DNA from 3 places in the Paenibacillus sp. FSL R10-2199 genome. Region 3 is predicted to be linked to each of the others. Evidence: riboswitches for the same ligand, from Rfam matches in the RefSeq annotation. Region 3 holds a riboswitch; each other region holds the start of a gene.
The links. Region 3 has a riboswitch for thiamine pyrophosphate ahead of NYE33_RS29285 (thiamine phosphate synthase). Riboswitches for the same ligand answer to the same signal wherever they lie in the genome.
Positions count from the first base shown of each region.

Region 1: it holds a riboswitch for thiamine pyrophosphate, as region 3 does, so the genes downstream of both, NYE33_RS01950 (ABC transporter substrate-binding protein) here and NYE33_RS29285 (thiamine phosphate synthase) in region 3, are expected to answer to the same signal.
Region 2: it holds a riboswitch for thiamine pyrophosphate, as region 3 does, so the genes downstream of both, NYE33_RS25290 (ABC transporter ATP-binding protein) here and NYE33_RS29285 (thiamine phosphate synthase) in region 3, are expected to answer to the same signal.

Region 1 covers NZ_JBBOBO010000001.1:452,792-460,837, reverse strand. Annotated here, with positions in the region: gene NYE33_RS01985 (ABC transporter ATP-binding protein) at 1-171, shown strand, start outside; gene NYE33_RS01980 (ABC transporter permease) at 174-911, shown strand; gene NYE33_RS01975 (sensor histidine kinase) at 918-2,114, shown strand; gene NYE33_RS01970 (response regulator transcription factor) at 2,111-2,713, shown strand; gene NYE33_RS01965 (ABC transporter ATP-binding protein) at 3,336-4,181, opposite strand; gene NYE33_RS01960 (ABC transporter permease) at 4,271-5,032, opposite strand; gene NYE33_RS01955 (thiamine-binding protein) at 5,029-5,322, opposite strand; gene NYE33_RS01950 (ABC transporter substrate-binding protein) at 5,376-6,461, opposite strand; TPP riboswitch at 6,593-6,703, opposite strand; gene NYE33_RS01945 (hypothetical protein) at 6,776-8,046, opposite strand, start outside.
Region 2 covers NZ_JBBOBO010000001.1:5,758,831-5,766,876, reverse strand. Annotated here, with positions in the region: gene NYE33_RS25300 (ABC transporter substrate-binding protein) at 1-215, opposite strand, end outside; gene NYE33_RS25295 (ABC transporter permease) at 212-988, opposite strand; gene NYE33_RS25290 (ABC transporter ATP-binding protein) at 969-1,736, opposite strand; TPP riboswitch at 1,864-1,966, opposite strand; gene NYE33_RS25285 (TetR/AcrR family transcriptional regulator) at 2,035-2,715, opposite strand; gene NYE33_RS25280 (MFS transporter) at 3,123-3,662, shown strand; gene NYE33_RS25275 (DHA2 family efflux MFS transporter permease subunit) at 3,580-4,650, shown strand; gene NYE33_RS25270 (amino acid ABC transporter substrate-binding protein) at 4,913-5,767, shown strand; gene NYE33_RS25265 (amino acid ABC transporter permease) at 5,861-6,529, shown strand; gene NYE33_RS25260 (amino acid ABC transporter ATP-binding protein) at 6,542-7,291, shown strand; gene NYE33_RS25255 (S-layer homology domain-containing protein) at 7,407-8,046, opposite strand, start outside.
Region 3 covers NZ_JBBOBO010000002.1:265,978-274,023, forward strand. Annotated here, with positions in the region: gene NYE33_RS29275 (thiazole synthase) at 16-780, opposite strand; gene thiS (sulfur carrier protein ThiS) at 867-1,070, opposite strand; gene NYE33_RS29285 (thiamine phosphate synthase) at 1,054-1,728, opposite strand; TPP riboswitch at 1,842-1,944, opposite strand; gene NYE33_RS29290 (SDR family oxidoreductase) at 2,139-3,011, opposite strand; gene NYE33_RS29295 (NUDIX hydrolase) at 3,221-3,649, shown strand; gene NYE33_RS29300 (amidohydrolase family protein) at 3,755-4,909, shown strand; gene NYE33_RS29305 (hypothetical protein) at 4,914-5,141, opposite strand; gene NYE33_RS29310 (hypothetical protein) at 5,520-5,945, opposite strand; gene mdh (malate dehydrogenase) at 6,041-6,982, opposite strand; gene icd (NADP-dependent isocitrate dehydrogenase) at 7,148-8,046, opposite strand, start outside.

The sequences.
Region 1 (8,046 bases), on a different contig from region 3:
GAAGCCTGCTACGAGAAGAACGGGCGGCTGCATGTAACGACGGAGAATACGGATGAGGCGCTGCGGGCTATTTTTACAGGCGGACTTGCGGTGAAGGATGTTGTGATTGATCAGGGGAAGCTGGATGAAGCGTTCGAGCAGTTGACTATGAGCCAGGAGGCGGCGGTATGATGATGAAACAAATGATGGCCCAGTGCAAAGCGGAGCTGCTGCGGATTATCCGCAATCCCTATTACGTGTTCTGGTCGCTGCTGATGCCGATTATGTTCTATTTCATCTTCACCAGAGTGGTTAATACGGGAACAGACGATACGCAGGAGTGGCAGGCGCATTACCTGATGTCGATGGCCGCCTTCAGCGTAATGGGCTCGGCGATCATGACCCTCGGCATCCGGCTGGTGCAGGAGCGCACCCAGGGCTGGAATACGTTCATCCGTATCACTCCGCTGCCGGGTACTGTTTATTTTCTGGGTAAAATGTTTGGCATGGCGGTGATGCATCTGTTCTCGGTGCTGTGTATCTTTGCTGCGGGATATCTGATCAACGGGGTATCGCTGACGTCAGGGCAATGGCTGCTTAGCGGCCTGTGGCTGCTCGCAGGCTCGCTGCCTTTTCTGGCGCTGGGTACGATTATCGGCTCAATGAAGCGGGTGGATACGGCGAGCGGGGTGAGCAATGTGCTCTATATGGCGCTGGCGGTGGCCGGAGGGATGTGGATGCCCCTGGATATTATGCCGGATGTAATGCAGCGGATCGGCCGCTGGCTGCCTTCCTATAATTACGGAGACGGTGCCTGGGAGATTGTGGGCGGAGGGGTTCCGCAGTGGAATTCCGCGCTGCTATTGCTCGGATACCTGGCAGTTTTTATGCTATTATCGGTCTATATCCGAAAAAAACAGGAAGCGGTGTAATGTACAATGGCATGTGAGCAGTTCCGGTTATTTCCGCGCAGATTTGGGTTCTACCCGTATATTTGGCTGATCTATCTGGTATTTCCGATCTTAAATCTTAAGGGATACAGCGGATACAAATTGTTGGCGGGTTATGTACTGGTGGGGCTGTTTGTGGTTACCTACCGCCAGCTCTACTGGTCGGAGGGCAAGACCTACTCGGCCTGGCTGGGATTGCAAATGCTGCTGATTGCCGTGTTATGCATCGTCTACAGTCCTTACAACTTATATATGGGCTTCTTCGCCAGCAACTTTATCGGCTGGTATACCGAGCTGCGCAGGTTCAAACAGGCTTTTATTGTGTTTACAGTGATGATAATCGGGCTGGCGCTGCTGTCTTTGGCCAAAATGTACGGTACGGAAGGCATATTCCTCTTTCCCTTTGTGCTGATGATGCTGATCTCCCCCTTTGGCATCCGCTCCATGAACCGCCGGCGGATGCTGGAGAAGGAGCTGGACCAGGCGAATGAGGTCATCAAGGAGATGGTCAAACGCGAGGAGCGGATGCGTATCGCCCGTGATCTGCATGACACGATGGGGCATACGCTGTCGCTGATTACGCTGAAAAGCCAGCTGGTCGAGAAGCTGGCCGTCAAGAATCCCGAACGGGCGCAGGCGGAAGCGCGGGAGATCCAGCGCACTTCACGGGCTGCGCTGCGGCAGGTGCGGGAGCTGGTCTCGGAGATGCGCGCGGTCTCTGTTGCCGAAGAGCTGGCCGAGGCCGGGGAGATGCTGCGCAGCGCGGAGATTCGGCTTGAAGTGGACGGAGATGCAGCGCTTCCGGGCGTATCTGATCTGACGCAGAATATTCTCAGCCTCTGCATCAAGGAGGCCATCACGAATATTGTGAAGCACAGCGGTGCGAACCTGTGCCGGATTGGCATCGGGATGACGGCTGGGGAGGTACGGATCACGGTGGAGGATAACGGAGTTGGCGCCGGGCTGCAGGACCGGGGAGCTGAGGGGGCGGCGCAGCGCCGGGACGGCAACGGAATGAAAGGGATGGCGGAGCGGCTGGCCCTGATTGACGGTTCTCTGACCCTGGGCCCGGGAACGGGCAGTGGCATAGGGTCAGGAACAGGAACTGGGACAGGGGCAGGAACATTGTTAACTGTGGTGACGCCAAGAGTAGTCAAGGATAGAAAGGACGGGGAAACGGCATGATCAGCATCGTAATTGCCGAGGATCAGCGGCTGCTGCGCGGAGCGATGGCTTCACTGCTCGATTTGGAGGATGATATCGAGATGGCCGGGGAAGCCGGAGACGGGGCAGAGGCACTGGCGCTGATTGAACGTCTTCAGCCGGATGTATGTCTGATGGATATTGAGATGCCGCTGATGAGCGGTCTGGAGGTTGCGGAGATCCTGAAATCGCGGGGCTGTGCCACCAAAATCATCATCCTGACCACCTTCGCCCGGCCCGGCTATTTCGAGCGGGGCGTGAAGGCCGGGATTCAGGGCTATCTGCTGAAGGATGAGCCGGTGGACAAGCTGGCGGAGGCGATCCGCCGGGTGATGGACGGGTACCGGGAGGTGTCCCCCGAGCTGGTCTTCGGCAGCCTGCGGGAAGAGAACCCGCTGTCGGAACGGGAGCGGGAGATTCTGAAGCTGGCCGGCGCGGGCCGGAGTGCCGGGGAGATCGCCTCGGCGCTGCATCTCTCCTATGGTACCGTCCGCAATTACATCTCGGAGATTCTCGGCAAGCTGGAAGTGAAGAGCCGGATTGAGGCGGTGCGGCTGGCTGAGGAGAAGGGCTGGATGTAGGCCGGGGCATTGGATGAAGGCGGGGGCAACGGATGCAGGACGGGTTACTGGAGGTAGGTGGGTACTAGATGTAGGATGGGGCACTGGTGCAGGTAGGTACTGGATGTAACGGGTTAAATGTAGATGTCCTGGATGAACGGTGGAGCCGGATTTACTGCCAGTTCTGTTGTACTTTGTACAGCAGAACTCTGCAAAGATGGAGTTTTTGGACGAATATTCAGAAATCTGTTGTACGAAATACAGCAGAATGGGATTTATCTCAGAATATTGGGAATTCTGTTGCACCAAATGCAATCACTGGGACAATTGAGCATCTTAAGCTCACGCTGAATAGGCAATATGTTGTACGTAGTGCAACTCTGGTACCCCTTTAATAGGGTGTTTGGGAGAATTGTTGTACGAAATACAGCAATTCTCCCGCTAAGAGGCTTGGAGAAGGAGAAATGCTACCTTTTGTACAACAATCTTGGATCAGAGGCGGGGATTAGGAGAGGAATGTTGTATTTAGTGCAGGATTTCTCCGGATTTCCGGGAAATGTGACTCCCCATCGCAGACGGCAGGTCATCGGGAAATGTGAATAGCTAGGTTAAGCATACATGGGCCAAATAGCGGCGACTCACGTCAGAGGCTCTTGGCCTGCTCCTCGCGCATCCACAGCGAGAGCTGGCGCTTGAGCTGCAGGAACTCCGGCGCATCGGTGATTTCATCGCGGCGCGGACGCGGGAACGGCACATCTACGGTATGCAGGACGGAGCCGGGACGTCCGGAGAAAACATAGATGCGGCTGGAGAGCAGCAGCGCTTCTTCGATGTTGTGGGTGATGAACAGCACGGAGCGGCGGTTCTCCTCCCACAGCTCCAGCAGCCAGCGCTGCATCTGCTCGCGCGTCAGCGCGTCGAGTGCGCTGAACGGCTCGTCCAGCAGCATCAGCTCCTGCGGAGCGAGCATGGCCCGCAGGAAGGCGGCCCGCTGCTGCATGCCGCCGGACAGCATATGCGGATAAGCGCGCTCGAATCCGCCCAGGCCGACCTTGGCCAGCCAGTGGCGCGCGGCTTCGCGCGCCTCCGCTTGCGGCGCGCCCTGCAGCTCGGCGCCGAGCAGGACATTGTCCAGTGTGCTGCGCCACGGGAACAGCGCGGGCTGCTGCGGCATATAGCTGATCTTGCCGCGCTGCCCGGTAACCGGGATGCCGTCCATGCTGACGGTTCCGGCGTCCGGCAGCGTCAGGCCGCCGATAATGTGGAACAGGGTGCTTTTGCCGCAGCCGGAAGGACCGACAATCGAGACGAATTCCTGCGGCTCTACCGTCAGCGACACCTGATCCAGCACAGGCGTCTCCCGGCGGCGGTGCGTGAACGATTTGGAGACGCTGCTGACTTCAAGTGCAGGCGGTGCGCTTCTGGGCTCGTCAAGGCTGCTGCCGGGGACGTCCTTCTTGAGCTGTACAGTATTCGTGAGTGGAGACACTTCGGTCAGCTCCTTCTATATAGAATTTTTGTACTTAAGGCTTTATCTCAAACGTGCTCAGTATAGCGTGTATTGTTACCCTGTGCGTGTTAAGCTTCCTTGCGCGGTTTCCAGCGCACGAGCCATTTCTCCAGCAAGGCAATCAGTGCAAACAGCACCAGACTCAGCAGCACAATAATGACAATGGCCACGAACATCCGGTCCGTGCGGTAAGAGGCCTTCTGCAGCAGCATATAATAGCCGATCCCTTTGTCCGCGCCAATCCACTCGGCAACCACTGCGCCCATGACGGCATAGGTCGCGGAGATTTTGAGCCCTGAGAACAGGGAGGGCAGGGAGCCGGGTAGCTCCAGCTTGGTGAAGATCTGCCAGTTGCTTGCACCGGCCATTTTCATATAGTTCAACATTACCCTGTCGCTTTGCGCCAGCCCGCCCATGGCCGCTACGGCAACCGGGAAGAAGCAGACGAGGGTGATCAGGACGATTTTGGGCAGCAGGCCGAAGCCGAACCAGATAATCAGCAGCGGTCCAAGGGCAATGGAGGGCACATTCTGGCTGAGGATCAGCAGCGGGTAGAGCGCTCGCTTAAGCCAGGGCAGCAGATGGAGCAGCAGAGCCACAATGAGGCCGATGCCGGTGCCGACCGGGAAGCCGATCAGGGTCAGCCGCAGCGTTGCGGCCGTATGCGCCCAGATCCCGGAGGCATTGCCGCGTGATTCACGCGCGATATCGGACGGGCTGGGCAGCTGCCAGGCCGGGATATGGAACACCGATACCGCAATTTGCCATGCGCCCAGAAAAAAGATGACCGCCACAAGGGGCGGCCAGATTTGTCTCCAGGTGCTTCTCACGGCCGGTATTTCTCCGTCAGCTTGTCCATGCTGATGCCGCTGGGATTATGGGCGATCTTGATCTGGGAGATCACGCTCGGGCTGCCGGAGGCAATCAGTGCCTCATGCATCTGACGTACAACTTCCAGCAGCTCCGTGAGCTCGCCTTCCATGGTGGTATCAAGCGGATTCACCTGGTGTTTAACCCCCGACTTCTGAATTACCTCAATCGCAGTGTCCACGTAAGGGATCGAATCCTCATTGTTTGGAGCCTTGGGAATTACCTGAATGCTAAGCAGTGTATTAGCCATTTATTATTCATTCCTCTCATGTGAGTTAGTGTCATTACTATTCCAACCGGTGTTTATGGGCCTTCCGGCAAAAATTCATTCGTAAATGTACTTGCGGCATCGAGCGGTTTGTCCAGCAGCTTCAGGCCGTACATCCACTCGGCATAATTCTGCCAGATTTCTAGCTTCTGCTCACCCCAGCGGGCGGCATCGTCCTTGTATTTCGGGCTGAGCCATTTCTGGCTGGCCAGCACCAGCTCGGGATCAAGATCAGGCACGGCATCAGACAGGACCGTGGCCGCTTCTTCCGGATGGTCGATCGCGTATTGGTAACCTTTCGACGTAGCTTTGAGGAAAGCCTTCACCACTTCCGGATGCTCGGCGATTTCCTTCTCACTGGTGGTCAGCACCGGTGTGTAGTAATCCAGCTGCGGCGCATAATCCTTCAGGTACAGCATATCCAGCGGCTCGCCGCGCAGCTCGGCTTCGATCCCGGTCCAGGCGTAGAAGATCCAGGCAAAGTCGATATCGCGTTTCACCGCAGTGAAGAAGTCAGCTTCGCCGATATTCACCAATTTCACTTTGGAGACGTCTCCGCCATCGGGGTCCATGATGGCTTTCATAGCTGCTTTTTCCGCTGGAGAGCCCCAGCCTCCGTAGGTTTTGCCTTCGAAGTCTTTCGGCGTCTTAATGTTGCGGTCCTTCGGAGCGGCAAAGCCGGAGGTATTATGCTGAATGATAGCGGCGATGGAGACGAGCGGCACATCCTGCAGGCGGGCCAGGGTGAGCGCCTCCTGTGCACTGATGCCAAACTGGGCTTCACCGGAAGTAACCATGGTGTCAGATCCGGCAGCACCCGGCTGCACGATCTCCACGTCAAGACCTTCCTCCGCGTAATATCCCAGCTCCTTGGCGGTATACAGGCCGGTGTGATTCGTGTTCGGCGTCCAGTCCAGCGCAATCTTAACCGGGGTCAATTCTTTAGGCGCGTCGGTGGTACTGGCGGCTGCGGTTGCTTCAGGTGCAGCGGTGCTGTTCCCGGCGGCAGGTGTGCTGCCTCCGGCATTGCTGCCCGGGTTGACGTTCCCGTTGCCGCATCCGGCCATCACGAGCACAAGCATAGAGCTGAGCAGCAGCGGTAATACTTTTTTGACTCCCATTTCTCTTCTCTCTCCTTCCAGCAATCCCTAGTCTTCCAAAATTCAGAGTAACCCATACCAAAAAGCGCCCCGGAGACCGGGACGCCAGTTACTTGCGCAAGGTGAGTTCAACTTCAGGCCCATGAAGGGGCTCGGGGTTGAATGAAGATTCCTACGCTGGCATTATCCAGATCAGGTATAAGGGTCAGTATCTTGTGGGATACAATCTCAGCCGGCCAATTCCAGCACCCCTGGTTCTATGAAGTTCACGGGTATTGCTATGTTCTTACGGTGTATTATAGACGCCGCTCTTGCGGTTGTCCAGTCTCCCCGTCCTAATCTTCAAGCTTTAGCGGCAGAATCCAGGGGCCTTTGAGCAGGAATAGAGGCTCCGACATTCTAAAACGCAGCGTATCCGCGCCGGGCTCTGCATCCAGAAGAAGAGTCTTCAAGATTCTTGGGAATGTCTCGGTATCCTGCCAGCCGTATGAATATTTGTCCCCAGAACCCGGATAGCGGATGAAGAAATGCGTCAGTGACTTTGCCGCTCCCGGGTCAAATTTCACATCCACATCTACACTGACAGCCGTTTCGCTGCTGCGTTCAATGCGGGTGAATTCTACCGGGAAACCGGCAATTTCAGCGGTAATATGAAGGGGCGCACTCTCCCCGCTGGCGGGCAGCGGCAGAACGACCTCCCGGGAGAGTGCCTTTCGTTCCGCTATTTCGATGTAAGGGATGACGACCCTGTAAGACTGTTCTTCAGCTGATGCCAATTCCCGGAACGAGAACTCCGACGGGTAGACCATGGTTGAAGGAGGTTCAACCTTTGCTTTGACTCCCTCTGCATTCTCGACATACAGGCCATTCCAGGATACCAGCGGCTCCAATGAATAAGAATGGACGGCAGAGAACGAATCTGAAAGGGCCGGAACTAATTCAACGCGGACAAGTCCGTCATCCAGACGAACCGGAAAAGCCGTAATCCGCACATCCTGGTGCACATCGCTTGCGCCTAAATGCTGCAGATCATCGGCGGTCACCGGTGCTTGAAGCACCAGTGGCCCGACTGCTGCTGCATTGATATACAGAGTAACCGGTTCAGCGGTTTCAAGCTCCAAATTTCCGGGAAGTGCAGCACTGTAGCTTGCATACCAGTCTCCGGATGCAGAAGACCGCATATTGGAAGTAAAGGTATAACGGTCCCCTCCAATGTCTGCCTGAAATTCAGTAATGACGGGAGTCTGCTGTCCACGCAGCGTAATGGTCCCGCTGTTCTCCTGCAGAAGTACGGCATTGACTGTCAGCTTTCCCTTGCCTATGGAAGCAGTGTAGGGCTTCTCCAGAACATAAAGCTGACTGCCCGGGCTGCTCTCCAGAACCGTACCGAAGCCGGGCAGGAAGCTAAGGGCTTGCTTTAGACCTGCCTGGACGTCAGGGGAGAACGCCAGCAGGCCTGCGGCCATAAGGATCGCGGCCGCCGCCGCTCCAATAGCTGCCCGCCGCCGCGGCTTGCGGACAGCAGCAGGCAGTTCAGGCGCCGGTTCAGTCTGAATAAGGTCGAGGGTACGGCTCTTGATCCGCTCAAGCGAAGCAATCTCTTCTT
Region 2 (8,046 bases), on a different contig from region 3:
GTCAGCTTATGGGCTGTACCGTCTGCGGCTGCCGCCGGAGCGGATGATGCCGATGATGAGCCGGAGCCAGCCGGTCCGTTATTGCCAGCCGACCCGTTATTGCCGGCGCAGCCTGGCAGAACCAAGAGAACAGACAGGAGCAAAACATAAGGCAGCAACTTATAAGGTTGAGCACTACGGGTGTAGAGATAACGGTTATAGCGGATTGGAGTCATGAATAACGTCCTCTTTTCTTCAGAAATAACTTCTCGAGCGTAGCAATACACAGAAACAAAGTGATCCCAAGGGCGGACAGCAGCACAACAGCGGCAAACATCTCGGCACTTTGCAGATTGCCGGCCATTCTCCGGCTGAAATAACCAAGCCCCCGGCTGCCTCCAAGCCATTCGCCGATGGTAGCGCCAATGACGCAGTACACCACCGACAGCTTCAGTCCGGAGAAAAAGGACGGCAGGGCCAGCGGAACAGCAGCCTTGCGGAGAATCTGCCAGCGGTTCGCGCCAAGCGTCAACAACAGCTCGCGGTACTGCTCCGTATTCTTGCCCAGCCCATCGTAGATGCCGACAACCACCGGGAAGAAGGCGGTCAGGAACACTACGGCAACCTTGCTCCACAAGGTATAGCCGAACCACATGATAAACAGGGGAGAGAGGGCAACCAGCGGAATCGTCTGGCTGATAATCAGCAGCGGATACAGCGCTTTGGCCAGCGGCCTGAACAGATGCATGCCCGTTCCCAGCAGACTGCCGCAGAAGACGGACAGAGCGAAGCCTGTTAGTACCTCAAGCAGCGTTGCAGGCAGGTGAACGCCGAAGAGTAAATGCCTGTCTTCCATCAGAGCAATCCAGATGGCAGTGGGAGCCGGCAGGATGAACGGAGGAATCAGCCCCAGCCGGGACACCGTTTCCCAGACCGCAAGAATCAGCAGCACAAGCAGAATAGCCGGGCTGTACTCCCGCAGCAATCTTCTATAGAAGACGGTTGTCATACAGCTTCAGCTCCAAATCCTGCCGCAGGGCAACAAACTGCGGTTCGTAATTCTGACTATGATGTCTGGGGCGGGAAAGACCGGTGATGAACTCCTGCATACCGCCCCCGGCACTGCCGGTCATCAGATAGATGCGGTCACTAAGCAGAAGCGCTTCTTCAAGGTCATGGGTAATGAACAGCACAGTCTTGTCCAGTCCTGACCATAATTCCAGCAGCCAGCGGTGAAGCTCCCGCTTGGTTATGGCGTCCAGTGCCCCGAACGGCTCGTCCAGCAGGAGCAGCTCATTCCCGGCGGCAATGGTGCGGAGTACCGCAACCCGCTGGCGCATGCCGCCCGACAGCTCATGCGGATACGCAGCCCCCGTATCACCAAGACCGAACTGCTGCAGCATGCTGCGGATCTGAATAACGGCTTCCTCTTTGGAGCCGTTCCGCTTCAGTTCCCAGGGCAGCAGGCAATTGTCCAGTACGGTTCTCCAGGGCAGCAGGAGATCCCGCTGCGGCATATAGCCGACCTGGCCGAGCCGCTCCGAGGCGTTATTAGGCGGTTGCCCATGCAGGGCAACCTCGCCGCTGCCGGGTTCCAGCAGGCCGGCGATAATCTTGAACAGCGTACTTTTGCCGCAGCCGCTGGCACCCACGACGGAGATGAACTCGCCGCGGCGGACCTTCATGGAGATTCCGGAGAAGACCGGAGCCCTTGAAGCTGCGCCGAAAGAATAGGACAGGTTAGCGATGTTGATCATAGGATGGGGAAGCAAGCCTCCTTAGGGAAAAGTGTTTACGCTACGAAAACAAGAAAGACCCATCCATTTCCGGAGGAAATGAATGGGCCTGAAGGTACAGTCAGTTTGCAAAGACGCGGAACCGCTGATACATTCTGCTCCACTTCCCTCCGCTGGTATGATCCAGATCAGGTTCCAAGGGTCCGGAGCTTAAGCTCCGTCTCAGTCGGCCGACTCCCCTAGTGAAATAACAGGTGCTATTGAATTCGTAATTGCTACTTAATATACCATAATTTCCCCGGTTGTAAAGAGCCTGTGCTCAGCGCTTGGAGAGGCCGGTGATGAACAACGCAACAATTCCCCGCGAGATTTCCTCTTTGGAGGAGCCGTTCCGTTTCTGTTCATACAGGTAAAGATCGGGACTAAGTACAGAGATCAGCGCTGTGGCAGCGAAGCGGGGATCGATCCCGATAATCTCTCCATTCGCGGATGCGCGGTGCAGAAGTTCACCCATAATCACTCCGAGCCGCTGGAAAAAAGGATGTTCGAACTGGGTAAGCTGCTTCTTGCCGGTGAATTCGGATTTGATCATGTTCAAGAGCTCCGCATATTGCTCAATGAAACCAACGACCTGCTCAATGCTGCTCTGCAGATGCGCGAGGGCAGCCGTTTCACCAGCGCTGGCAGCAAGCTGCTGTTCCATCCCCGACAGAAACTGCTCGGTGCTGTCCAGCAGCAGGGCCGAACAGATTTCGCCCTTATCAGTGAAGCGGCGGTAGAGCGATCCCTGCCCTATACCAGCCCGTTTGGCGATGCCGTACATACTGACAGCTTCGAGGCCGCTCTCGGTGAACAGCTGGCGGGCCGCCTCGAGTATCCGCTGCATATAAGGATCTGCGGGTTCTTTTGCAGCGATGTCTGTGTTCACTGTGTTATCTTTGTTCTCTATGATCCCCGGAGCTGATGTTACAGGTTCAACTTCTGTCTCTGTTTTTTTCATGATGTCCCCTTTCATATAAAGTAAATCCTGCCCATAATACAACATTTCCCTCATTCGATCGGCCTAAATCCCAAATTGTTGTATAAAATGCATTATTTCAGCTTGTTCAAGCAGTTTAACAGAACTATTCTTGCATTTCATACAACAATCCATCCGGAAACCCGGCTATCCATGAATCAAAGCTGCAAAATATACAACATTTATGCCTACAGTGCGTCCTAAGAAATCTCTATTCTGCCGGTAAACGAATCAAGTGTGGGGAATTGGCGTATTCCGCTTGACACATCGGACAATTGTCCGTAGACTATGAAATGCGAACGCGGACAATTGTCCGTTCACTAATTATATAGACAAACCTGCCCGCAGGTCAACGTAGTTGAAGCGGACACTTCAGGAGGAGAAGGAGTATGGATCAGACCTTGAAGCAGGATGCCGATTTCCGGTTATCCGGCATTCTAGTTCCGCTGCTGGCGATTATTGCCGGCGTATTTATGGTCGTGCTGGATAGTACGGCAATGAATGTGGCATTGTCCAGACTGGTAGTGGATTTCAATACAGACCTGCATACGCTGCAGTGGGTCGTAACCGGGTATATGCTGGCGCAGGCTTCGGTCATTCCGCTGTCAGGCTGGCTGTCTGACCGGTTCGGGGCTAAGAACGTCTTTTTGACAGCTGTTATTGTGTTTACGATCGGCTCCATTCTGTGTGCAACGCCAAGCAGTGCAGAATGGCTGGTCGTTTTCCGGGTATTGCAGGGTCTTGGAGGGGGCTGTGTGCTCCCGGTCGGGATGGCTTATGTGTACAGACTGGCTCCGAAGAGTAAAGTCGGCGTTGTTATGGGGATTATGGGAATTCCCGTTTCCCGTGCTGTTCGCTCCGGCGATTGGTCCTGTATTGTCAGGCTGGCTGGTGGAATACCACTCCTGGCGCTGGATCTTCCTGATTAATATCCCCATCGGTATTATCTGTGTGCTGATCGGGCTGCGAAAGCTGCCGAATGCGGCGAAGAACACCGTTCCCGGCATGGATAAATTCGGAATGGTGCTCGGACCGCTGGCTTTTGCTTCACTCACTTACGGTGTAAGTCAGGGTGCGCAGAGCTGGACCTCGGACAAAACGCTAATCGGGTTATCTCTGGGAGCTGTTGCACTGATTGCCTTTGTCATTGCCGAGCTGCGTTCCAGGACCCCTTTACTGGAGCTGCGGATTCTGAAATCCGTGGATTTCACCACCGGAATTATCGTGCAGTGGATCGCCCAGTTCGGCTTATATGGTGCTTTATTTCTACTGCCGCAGTTTCTGCAGCAGGCCCGCGGCTTCGGCGCATTTGATACCGGATTGACCCTGCTGCCGCAGGCCATTGCTTCCGGGCTGATGATGCCAATTGCCGGAATTCTGTTCGACCGGATCGGGGTGCGCTGGCTGGTGGTTTGCGGACTCAGTCTGGTCTCTGGCGCATTGTTTCAGTATTCCCATGTCGATCTGACCACCCAGAGCCGTGATCTCATTCTTCCGCTAATCATGTGCGGTGCAGGGATGGGGATGATGATGATGCCGATGAATACGCATCTGCTGAACAAGGCGCCAGGCAATCTGGTCAACCGGGTAACCTCACTCACCAACTCCATGCAGCAGGTCATTAACTCACTTGCAGTGTCAACACTGGTTACGATTCTGACGGCCAGAACCTCCGCGCGTGGTCTTGAAATGCAGGAGGCGGCAGCCGCTGCCGGGCAGACGGTGGACGGAGTCTCGAAGGAAGCCCTGCAGCTGGCCAAGCAGACTGTATTGGCCCAAGGCTTTGCCGACACCTTCCACATTATGATTTTTGTAGCTTTAGGCGGCGCCGTCCTTGGACTGCTGCTGCGCAGGGGCCGCAAACCAGAAAGCGGAGGCTCCAGGGAGAAAGCGTTGCCTGAAATCATGCACGGTTAATAGGTGCATTCACATTCATAAGAAGTAAGGCGGCGATTCTCCGTTACTGGAGGGTCGCTGTTTTGCGTTGTGGATCATTTAGTTTGTCTTCCACTGATGTAGAAATGCAATTTCGGGGCAAGCTAAACTATCAAAAACCTATATAACATAAATCCGATGTTTATTATCGGAAAAAGTTATTGACGGATGTAACAGCTCAGTGTTACGATTCATTTTGCCGGCAAGTCCGGAACATAAAGAGAGATGAGAGGGGATTAATCTTATGAAAAAACTTAGTCTGACAATTATGCTGCTCCTGACCATGGCCGTGGTTGCGGCATGCGGCAACAACAATAACAATAATTCAGCAACAGGCGGCAATGCGGCGGCTGAACCGACTGCGGCGGCTACTGATAGTGCAGCACCTGCTGAGCAGAATAGTCTGGAAGCTGTCAAAGCCAGCGGCAAGCTGCGTATCGGAACAGAAGGCACCTATGCCCCGTTCACATATCATGATGCCGACGGCAAGCTGACCGGTTTCGATGTGGAAATTGCTGAAGAAGTAACTAAACGTCTGGGCGTGGAAGCCGAGTTTATCGAGACTCAGTGGGACGGTATTTTTGCCGGCATGGATGCCAAGCGGTTCGATACGATCTTCAACGAAGTTTCCATTACGGATGAGCGCAAAGTGAAATATGATTTCTCCGACCCGTATATCGTATCCAAGGCTGTGCTGATCGTCAGTGAAGATAATGAAGATATCAAATCATTCGCGGACCTCAAGGGCAAGAAAGCCGGCCAGTCCCTGACAAGTAACCTCGGACAGATTGCAACGGATAACGGTGCAGAGATTGTATCCACCGAAGGCTTCAATCAGGCAATTGATCTGCTGACCTCCGGCCGGATTGATGCAACCGTCAATGACGGCTTGTCCTTCCTGGATCTGAAGAAGCAGAAGCCTGATATCAAGATCAAGAAGGTTGATGAGATTGCAGAAGGCTCGTATAGTGCAGCGGTCTTCCTGAAGGGTAACGATGAGCTTGTGCAGGCAGTGAATGAAGCGCTGACTGCCATGCATGATGATGGCACATATCTGAAGATTTCCGAGAAGTACTTCGGAGCTGATGTATCGAAATAAGCTTGCCTGCTTGACGGCAGTCTCAAATAACTTATGGACACAGGGCGGAGCTGGTTGCTTCCGCCTTGCCGTTCCAAGAAGGATGTCAGAACGATGGATGACCGCAAAATACAAATATTTCTCGATTCACTGCTGCCTCTGTTCAAAGCCGGGGTGGCTTTTACCATTCCGCTGACCTTGGTCTCCTTTGCACTTGGGCTTACACTTGCTGTAATTACTGCGCTTGTGCGGCTCTCTTCCTGGAGAATTCCGAAGCTGATTGCCGGCTTCTACGTCTGGGTCATCCGCGGAACACCGCTGCTGCTTCAGCTGTTTATTATTTTCTACGGGCTGCCTACGGTAGGTATTGTGCTTGATCCGTTCATCGCAGCTGTGATTGGCTTCACCCTTAGTGTCGGGGCATACTCCTCGGAAATTGTCCGGGCGGCTATTCTCTCCATACATAAAGGGCAATGGGAGGCTGCCTTCTCCGTCGGTATGAGCCGTGGACAGGCTTTGCGGCGGGTGATTCTGCCTCAAGCTGCCCGGGTATCGGTTCCGCCATTATCCAATTCATTTATTAGTCTGGTGAAGGATACATCACTTGCAGCAAGCATCACATATGTAGAAATGTTCAGAAAAGCTCAGCAAATTACAGCCACCACCTATGAACCGCTGCTGTTGTATTGCGAAGCGGGTTTATTCTATCTGTTATTTTGCTCAGTATTATCGGTGCTGCAGAAATACCTGGAGAAGCGGCTGGACCGGTATTCGGCCAGTTAAGGAGGCATACCCATGATTGAAATACGTGATTTACATAAATCCTTCGGTCCGCTGCAGGTCTTGAAGGGGGTTGATCTTACCGTTGAGCATGGCCAGGTGATGGTCATTATCGGACCTTCCGGATCCGGCAAAACCACCCTGCTGCGCTGCTTCAACCTGCTGGAGACTCCCGACAAGGGCAGCCTGGCTCTGAATAATATTAAGCTGGATTTCACTCCCGGCGGCAAAATTCCACAGCGTACCGTGCTGTCTCTTCGCCAGCAGACGGGAATGGTCTTCCAGTCCTACAATCTGTTCCCGCATATGACGGCACTCGGTAATGTAATGGAGGGCCAGGTGACCGTTCAGAAGCGTTCCAGGGAGGAAGCCAGAACGAAGGCGCTTGCCCTGCTGGACAAGGTAGGGCTGGCCGACAAGGCGGATACCTATCCGCATCAGCTGTCCGGCGGCCAGCAGCAGCGCGTGGCGATTGCCCGGGCGATGGCGGTCGAGCCGGAGGTGCTGCTGTTCGATGAGCCAACTTCGGCGCTCGATCCGGAGCTGGTCGGTGAGGTGCTGAAGGTCATCAAGCAGCTGGCCCGGGAAGGAATGACGATGGTTATTGTTACCCATGAGATGAAATTCGCGGCCGATGTGGCCGACCGGATCATCTTAATGGATAACGGGGTCATTCTGGAGCAGGGAACTCCGCAGCAGGTGCTGGAGCAGACGAAGAATCCGCGCGCCCTGCAGTTCCTGAACCGGCTCAGCGGAGAAGACTAAACGAATGTGGGCATTAATGCAAAAAGGCAGTCCGGGAGGGGAATCCCGGACTGCCTTTTCTGCTTGTGAATTCATCATGCACGGGGGAGTGCACGAAGGATTACTCAGCCATTAGTTAGTTCTGTGTTGCTCCATCACTGCGTGAGTTCAAATAGTCCAGTGCGTTGTAGAGCATAATTGCCGCTTCGGCGCGGGTGAGCTGGCTCTTCGGGTTGAACTTGCCGTTAGCATCCAGTGTATTGATGTTGTATTTCAGGGACCGCTGGATAGTGCCCTGGTAGGATGGCTCAAGCGCATCTGCATCGGCGATGTCCACCGGCACGATGTTGATCATCGGCAGGTTGCCTGCCTTCTCAACGCCCTGAATCAGCAGGCTGGTGAACAGCTCTTTGGTAATCGGTTTGGATGGATCAATATCAGCGGGAATATCCACGTCATTATAGTGTGCATTGATGAAGGCTTCTGCGTACCAGGCGTTGTCTTTTACTTTGGAGAAGATCGCACTGGCTACGGGAGCCTTGTTGAAACTGATTGCGGCCAGGCTAAGCTGGAGTCCGCCCGTGATAAACTGAACGCCTTGTGCTGTAGTTACAGTGGATGCGGGCAGAAACTGGGTATCCGATATCCCTTTGATCAGGCCCTGCTGCTTCAGAGAGTTGATTTTGTCCTTACCGGTTACACTGTCAATATCCTTAAAGCTGCTGCCGGCTGCAAAAATTTGTCCGCCGAAAGAGAAGGTAAGAAGCGTTACGGCT
Region 3 (8,046 bases):
CATAAACAGCATCAGTCATGCCAGAAATCCGGTCAGCGGCGAAGAAGCTGCGGCTGTCTCTTCCACCGGCCCCAGCCCGGCCAGATAGGCCTTCCGCCCCGCCGACACCGCTTCGCGGAATGCCTCCGCCATCAGCTGCGGGTCCCGGGCGGTGGCAATTGCCGTATTCAGCAGCACAGCGGCTGCGCCCATTTCCATCGCCTCAGCAGCCTCGGAGGGTCTGCCAATACCGGCATCCACGATGATGGGCAGACCCGTTTCTGATATCAGAATCCGGATCAGCTCCTTGGTCTGCAGCCCGCGGTTAGAGCCGATTGGCGCTCCCAGCGGCATGACGGCTGCAGCTCCGGCCGCCTTCAGCCGGAGTGCGGCTGACAGATCAGGACTCATGTAGGGCAGAACTACGAAACCCTCCGCAGCTAGGATTTCCGTGGCTCGGATCGTCTCGGTATTATCAGGCAGAAGATATTTCTGATCATTGATAACCTCAATCTTCACCCAGTCTCCCAGACCCGCTGACCTTGCCAGCCGGGCAATGCGTACCGCTTCCTCTGCGGTGCGCGCACCGGAGGTATTGGGCAGCAGCGTCATGTGGGAAGGAATATGGCTGATAATATTGTCCTTGCTCTCCGGATCTACCCGGCGCAGGGCAACCGTAATGACCTGTGAACCCGAGCGGGCGATCACTTCGGGAATAAGAGTGTTGCGGCTGTATTTTCCGGTCCCGATGAACAGTCTGCTCGTTAAAGTAACTCCTCCAATAATCAAAGGATCCTGCATCATATCGCCTCCTGTGATAAGTCGTTGCCTTTATTTTAATTGCTTATTGCATTCTTGCATCTGCCGCACGCACAGTTACCAGTTACCTAGCCTCCGCCGACAAAATGAACCAGCTCAACTCGGTCACCTTCATTCAGCAATGTATCTTCATAAACCTCTCTGCCGGCAAGCTCACCATTCAGCTCCACAATAACCAGCTTCCCGGTCCACTCAGGCCGGGCCAGAAGATCAGCCAGCGTCCGGCAGCTCTCTTCATACCTTCCTCTGCGTCCGTTAACGGTCAAATTCATTCCAGTTCACCTCCTTTGCCCGGTATGGGGAGTCATTCAGGACTTCAGCATACGCTGCGGCCTGAACGGATGATCTATAGGCCTGAGCGGCGCCAGCAGGGTCCATCGCTCCGCATATCCCGGACATTACGGCTATTCCGGCAGCCCCCTTCGACAGAACGATTCCGGTATTGCCCGGTGTGATGCCTCCGATAGCAATCAGCGGTATACTGCTGGAGCGGACGGCCACTTCCAGCTGCTCCAGGCCCCGTTCCTGCTGTCCGGGCTTGCAGACCGTGGGGAATACATGTCCATACAGACAAAAGTCCGCTCCCTGCTGTCCGGCGCGTGCCGCTTCCTCCGGGGAATGCACCGACCTGCCCAGCCGCAGGCCCGGGGCAATGCCGTGCGCCTTGGCAGGCGGCAGGCTGTGCCAAGCCAATTGGACGCCGGCTGCCCCTGCTGCCAGAGCCACATCAATCCGGTCATTAATGACCAGCTTAGAGGGAGGAACCCCTGCTTGGAGCAACCGCTCAGCGGCAGCCAGAAGCTCCTGTGCGGACAGGGCTTTTTCCCGGAGATGGATATAATCCACCGTGGTATGTACAGCAGCAGCCAGTCCGGCAAACTGCTCCTGATTCAGCCTCCCGTCCGAGATCAAATGGAGTTCTTTCAACACCTTCACCTTCCCTTCTATACGGCATTCCGGAAAATACAAAAAGACCGCCCCCTGTATCAGGAAGCAGTCCGGAATATAAGCAGGAATACCGGGTAAGCCGTTACCCCCGCTGCATTATTCATTCTCCACTTCCCTACGCTGGTATAAACCAGATCAGGTTCAAAGGGTCCGAACAGATATGTTCGTCTCAGCCTTGCGGCACCCCTAGTGATCGTTCATATTCTATTGTTCTTGCAGTTTGTATATTAGCATATTATTCCTGTAAGAGCTATTCTTTAATAGATTCAATCATTTGCTCCAAGCGGATGAAGCGGCAAAAAAGCCAGCCTTCCGGCTGACTTTTCATCTGTTGAACGTTTGATTCTTTAAACCAGTATAAACTGATCCGGCTTACATAGCAGTGCCAATGGTCAGCCGTTAACGATCTCGCCGCCGTTCACATGCATGACCTGACCGCTTACATAAGAGGAATCGTCAGAAGCCAGATACACATAGGCCGGTGCCAGCTCCTCGGGCTGTCCCGGACGCTTCATCGGCTGGGTGCCGCCGAATTCACTGACCTTCTTCGCGTCAAACGTAGACGGAATCAGCGGCGTCCAGATCGGGCCCGGTGCTACCGCATTCACGCGGATGCCTTTGTCTGCGAGATTCATCGACAGGGAGCGGGTGAAGCTGAGAATTGCTCCTTTGGTGGACGAATAGTCCAGCAGCTGCGGGCTGCCGCGGTACGCCGTGATAGACGTAGTGTTGATGATCGTGGAGCCTTTTTTGAGATGGGGCATCGCTGCCTTGGTCAGATAGAACATGGAGAATATATTCGTCCGGAACGTCCGCTCCAGCTGCTCGGCGGTAATGTCCTCAATCTTATCCTGCGGATGCTGCTCTGCCGCATTGTTGATCAGGATGTCCAGCTTGCCGAGTCCCTCAATGGTTTTATTAATCAGATCCTGGCAGAAGGCCTCGACCCCGATATCACCGGAGATCAGAATACACTTCCGACCCTCCTGCTCCACCTGGCGTTTGGTTTCTTCCGCATCTTCATGCTCATTCAGATAGGATATCACCACATCTGCGCCTTCTTTGGCAAAATGAACGGCAACCGCACGCCCGATTCCACTGTCCCCTCCGGTAATGAGTGCGGCCTTGCCCAGCAGCTTGCCTGCTGCCTTGTAAGCTGAGGTTTCAAACTCCGGAAGCGGGTTCATCTCGCTTTCAATTCCGGGCTGCTGGTCCTGTACCTGCGGAGGCAGGGTTTTGACGGGTTGTTTGCTGGTGTCTGGCATAATCCATTCTCCTTTCGCTGTACCGTTATACTGTTTTTACTAATCATGTTAGGTTGGCTAAAAGTCTGGTGTTTATGCATCATACTTGCCTAGCAAAAATCGCTTTACGTTATTTTACTTACCACATAGGGAAGCCGGCCAAACAGAAAATCTTCAGTCCAACGCGTTCCCCGGTCCATTATAGAGCCTGCAGAAGGAGAGTTATCCTCATGTCCAAAAAATCAAAAACCATCATCGTTGCCGTCAAAGGTGTCATCCTGTATCAAGGCAGAATCCTCCTCGTCAAGCGGGCTGCCGCCGATTCTGCAGGTGCCGGAAGCTGGGAATGTGCCGGAGGCAAAATCGAATTCGGTGAAAGTCTGGAGGCTGCACTGGAAAGAGAAATTCTCGAGGAAACCGGACTGGCGGTTACGACAGAACGTATCCTTTACGCGGTAACCCTGCTCACAGACCCTGCGAGACAGGTAGTGATTATCACCTATTTATGCCGCGCAGCCCGTGGCGAAATCCAGCTCTCGGAAGAGCATACCGATTACCGCTGGTGCACCGTGAGCGAAATGAACGCCCTGCTGTCACCGCAGATTATCGCTGACTTTCAGGAGCACGGCATTTTTGAGCTGGAAGGGTTGTTACGGTAAGTAATGAACGGTTTCTACAAGAATATTATATATATCCGGACATTTTTATATCCTATACTTTTTCTTGGAAGACAACCATCTTCACTGGAGGGTTCACTATCTGCAATGGGAAATGAAAATGAGATTATACGATTGACTAACGCGACGTTAATCGACGGAACGGGGCGCCAGCCGCTGCACAATGCAAGCATTGAAATTGTTAATGGCCGGTTCGGCATGGTTGCCGGGCAAGGGAGCAGCGGGCTGGAGCATGACTCAGTAACGGAGATAGATCTTGAGGGGATTGTGGTCCTGCCGGGATTTATTCATACCCATGCACACACCAGCTTCAAATTCATACAGAACGAGCCTCTTCACGGGTACCATAAGGAATATTTAGCCGCCTGTCTCTCAGAAGGAATAACCACGATCCGTGACGAGGGGATGACTACAGCCGCAACGCTTGACGATGTGACGGCACACACACAAGCACTGGACCGCGGATCTTTTCCCCGAATAATCACAACCGGCAAAGTCTTCACGGCTCCCGGCGGGTATGGCGGGCAGGCCCCTATCGGAGTTGGAAGTGCGGATGAAGCCAGATTGAAGGTCCGCGAGGTATTAGAACAAGGGATACATTGTATCAAAACAGCGCTTGAAGACGGTTACGATTCCAGTACAATCGGACTGCCACAGCTGAATCAGGAGCTTCTGGAGAGCATCTGCAGGGAAGCCCGGAGGATGGGGGCTTATGTGTCAGCTCATGTAACCAGTGCACGCAACCTTCAGATTCTGGTGAATGCGGGGATTAACGATGCTGCGCATATGATTTACGACCGGCTGGACGATGACCTGATCCAGCAAATGACAGCCTCCAGTATCCGGATCGTCCCCACACTCACTGTACTGAAGATGTTTCAGGACAAATTCGGCGCCCCTCTGTTAGAACAAGGACTGGATAATGTCCGGAGATTCGTTCAGGCAGGCGGAGAAATTGGCCTCGGGGATGATTTCATCGAAGAAGAAAGCCCGTGGTACAGGCTGGGAATGCCATGGGAAGAAATTCGTTTATTGGGCGAGGCGGGTCTCACCCCGATGCAGATTATCACAGCCGCCACTTCAACCGGTGCAAAGATATGCAATCTGGCGGAAGAGATTGGCACGATTGAGACGGGCAAAAAGGCAGATCTGTTTGTGATAGAGGGCAACCCGCTTACGGATATAGACAATCTCCGGAAAGTCAGATTTGTGATGATGGACGGCAGGGTCGTATCGAAATAGGGGGTTATATTGTTTGATTTAAGACCGCTTTCCCAAGGAAAGCGGCCTTTTTCAATTTATAGTGCCCTGTATGGTTCCCGGCAGTCCTATCTACAACTGATCCGCCACTGCCTTCAACGCAATAATCTTGTTCGCCGCCGTTACCTCCAGCACCGCCTTCTGCGCATCCGTCAACTACATTTGGCCCTGTTACCTCCATGGAGGCACATTCTGTTCGATTTTTCGCATACATTCGGCTTGATCACCTCCCCGGAAGCTGATTGTATTCGATTTTTCGCATACATTCAGCACGGTTACCTCCGCGGAGGCACCTTGTGTTCGATTTTTCGCATACATTCGTCCCGGTTACCTTCTCGGAGGCACATTGTGTTCGGTTTTTCGCATACATTCGGCTCGATCACCTTCTCGGAAGCTCATTGTGTTCGATTTTTCGCATACATTATCCCCTCATTTGGCCCAGCTTCCGGAGCTTCAGCGGAGTTCCCGTTGCAAGAACACATCGTCCTTCAAACGGATCTGCTTCAGTGTCTTACACAACAAAAGGCCCTGGCAGCCTAAGCTGCCAGAGCCTTTGATACTCGCGTTCCTCCCTATAAATCAGGAGCCAGGTTTAAATAAGGCGACGGTACACCATGAAAAAGATCATGATAACCAGCACGACCATCAGCAGCAGGCTCATGGTCCGGATCTTGGCGGTTTCGGCAGAGACATCACGGTTCTCCCGCATTCCGGCCGCAGCCAGGCGCAGGGGTCTGCTCATGATGCCGCCAAGCGCAAACATCGCCAGGAGCAGCACAACAACAACGATCATCCAGGCGACAGAATAGTCACCCTTGGTCATCATATAGCCTCCGGTCAACAGCTGGATAACTAGTCCATACTGGGCAAAGCGGTTGAAGCCGCCGATGGCGCTCAAGGTACCTTCCTTCGCCGGGGCGGACAGCTTCGCCGTCCCGCTCAGAATAAACGGCAATACCAGATAGAAGCCAAGCGCCAGCGTGCCGATCATATGCAGGAAAAAGAAAATACGGTCCATATCAATCTCCTCCGATTACATTGTAGGATTAAATAGCAGCAAAGCCCAATCTCTGCCAGCAAAAAGGGGCTTCAGCAGCCGCCCGCTAACGTTATTTACACAGTTACTGCTGAAGTGACTGCACGGACAGAATCGGCTGATTTATCCAGAGCTGCCTTCTCTTCTGCCGTAAGCTCCAGCTCGAAAATCTTCTCGATGCCATCCGCACCGAGGAGCGCCGGAATACCCATGAATAAATTATCGTAACCATATTCACCTTCAAGCAGGGCAATTACAGGAATAATCCGTTTCTTGTCCTTGAGGATTGCTTCCGTCATCTGAACCAGTGACGCGGCGGGTGCATAATAAGCGCTGCCGTTACCCAGCAGGCTGACGATTTCACCGCCGCCGACACGGGTACGCTGCACAATCTCAGCAATGCGTTCCGCAGGGATGAGCGTGTCGATCGGAATACCGCCAACACTGGAATAACGCACAAGCGGAACCATATCATCCCCATGACCGCCCAGTACGAAACCGCGTACATCTTCAACCGAAACATTAAGCTCCTGGGCGATGAATGTACAGTAACGTGCTGTATCGAGTACGCCGGATTGTCCGATTACGCGATTCTTCGGAAAGCCGAGTGCATTGTAAGCCACATAAGTCATGGCATCGACCGGATTGCTCAGAATGATCACGATAGATTCGGGGGCTACCCGTTTCACGTTCTCGCAGACCGACTTGACGATGCCCGCATTGGTATTGACCAGATCATCACGGCTCATGCCGGGCTTGCGTGCAATCCCTGCCGTAATAATGACGATGTCGGAATCGGCTGCATCTTCGTAGCTTGAAGTTCCGGTGATCTGGGCATCGAATTTCTGCACAGGTCCGGCTTCCAGCATATCAAGCGCTTTACCTTTGGTCGGATTCTCCAGTTGGGGAATATCGAGCAGCACTACATTGCCAAGCTCCTTCTGGGCAAGCATAAGCGCCGTAGTCGCACCGGTGAATCCGGCACCTACGACAGTGATTTTATAACGTTTGATGGCCACGGGAAGACCTCCTAAGGGTTGGATAGCATACACTTCGTTCATTTCACTTCGCAAGACTGCCCCGGAGCATGAACCAATGATGTTGAATGGGCTGGCAGATGCACAAGCATAAGTATAAGCTGCACGTATGTGCAGCTTATACTTGTTATATACCAGTTAGCCTGCTTATAGATTGCTGATAATCTCGTCAGCAAAGGCGGAGCATTTCAGCTCTGTAGCGCCTTCCATCTGGCGGGCAAAGTCATAAGTAACCGTCTTATTGTTAATCGCGGTGCTCATTCCCTTATAGATCAGGTCAGCCGCTTCCTGCCAGCCCAGATGCTCAAGCAGCATAACGCCGGAGAGAATAACCGAACCCGGATTCACAACGTCCTTATCCGCATATTTAGGTGCTGTACCATGAGTAGCTTCAAAAATAGCATGTCCAGTAATATAGTTAATGTTCGCTCCCGGAGCGATACCGATGCCGCCGATCTGGGCAGCCAGTGCGTCGGAGAGGTAATCCCCGTTCAGGTTCAGCGTCGCGATGACATCGAAATCGGTCGGACGGGTCAATACCTGCTGCAGAGCAATGTCGGCGATAGCGTCCTTGACAATAACTTTGCCGGCTGCTTCGGCTTCCTTCTGGGCAGCATTTGCTGCAGCTTCACCATCACGTTCCTTGATGACATCATATTGGTTCCAGGTGAAGACCTTGTCGCCGAACTCCTGTTCAGCCACTTCGTAGCCCCAGTTCTTAAATGCACCTTCGGTGAATTTCATGATATTGCCTTTGTGTACCAGCGTTACGCTCTTGCGTCCGTGCTTGATGGCATACTCAACCGCAGAACGCACCAGGCGCTTTGAGCCTTCCTCGGATACAGGCTTAATGCCGATACCGGAAGTTTCCGGGAAGCGAATCTTGTTCACGCCCATTTCCTTCTGCAGGAACTCGATAACCTTCTTCACTTCAGGGGAACCTTCCTGATATTCAATCCCGGCATAGATATCTTCAGTATTCTCACGGAAAATAACCATATCCACCAGCTCCGGATGCTTCACTGGTGAAGGAACACCATCGAAAT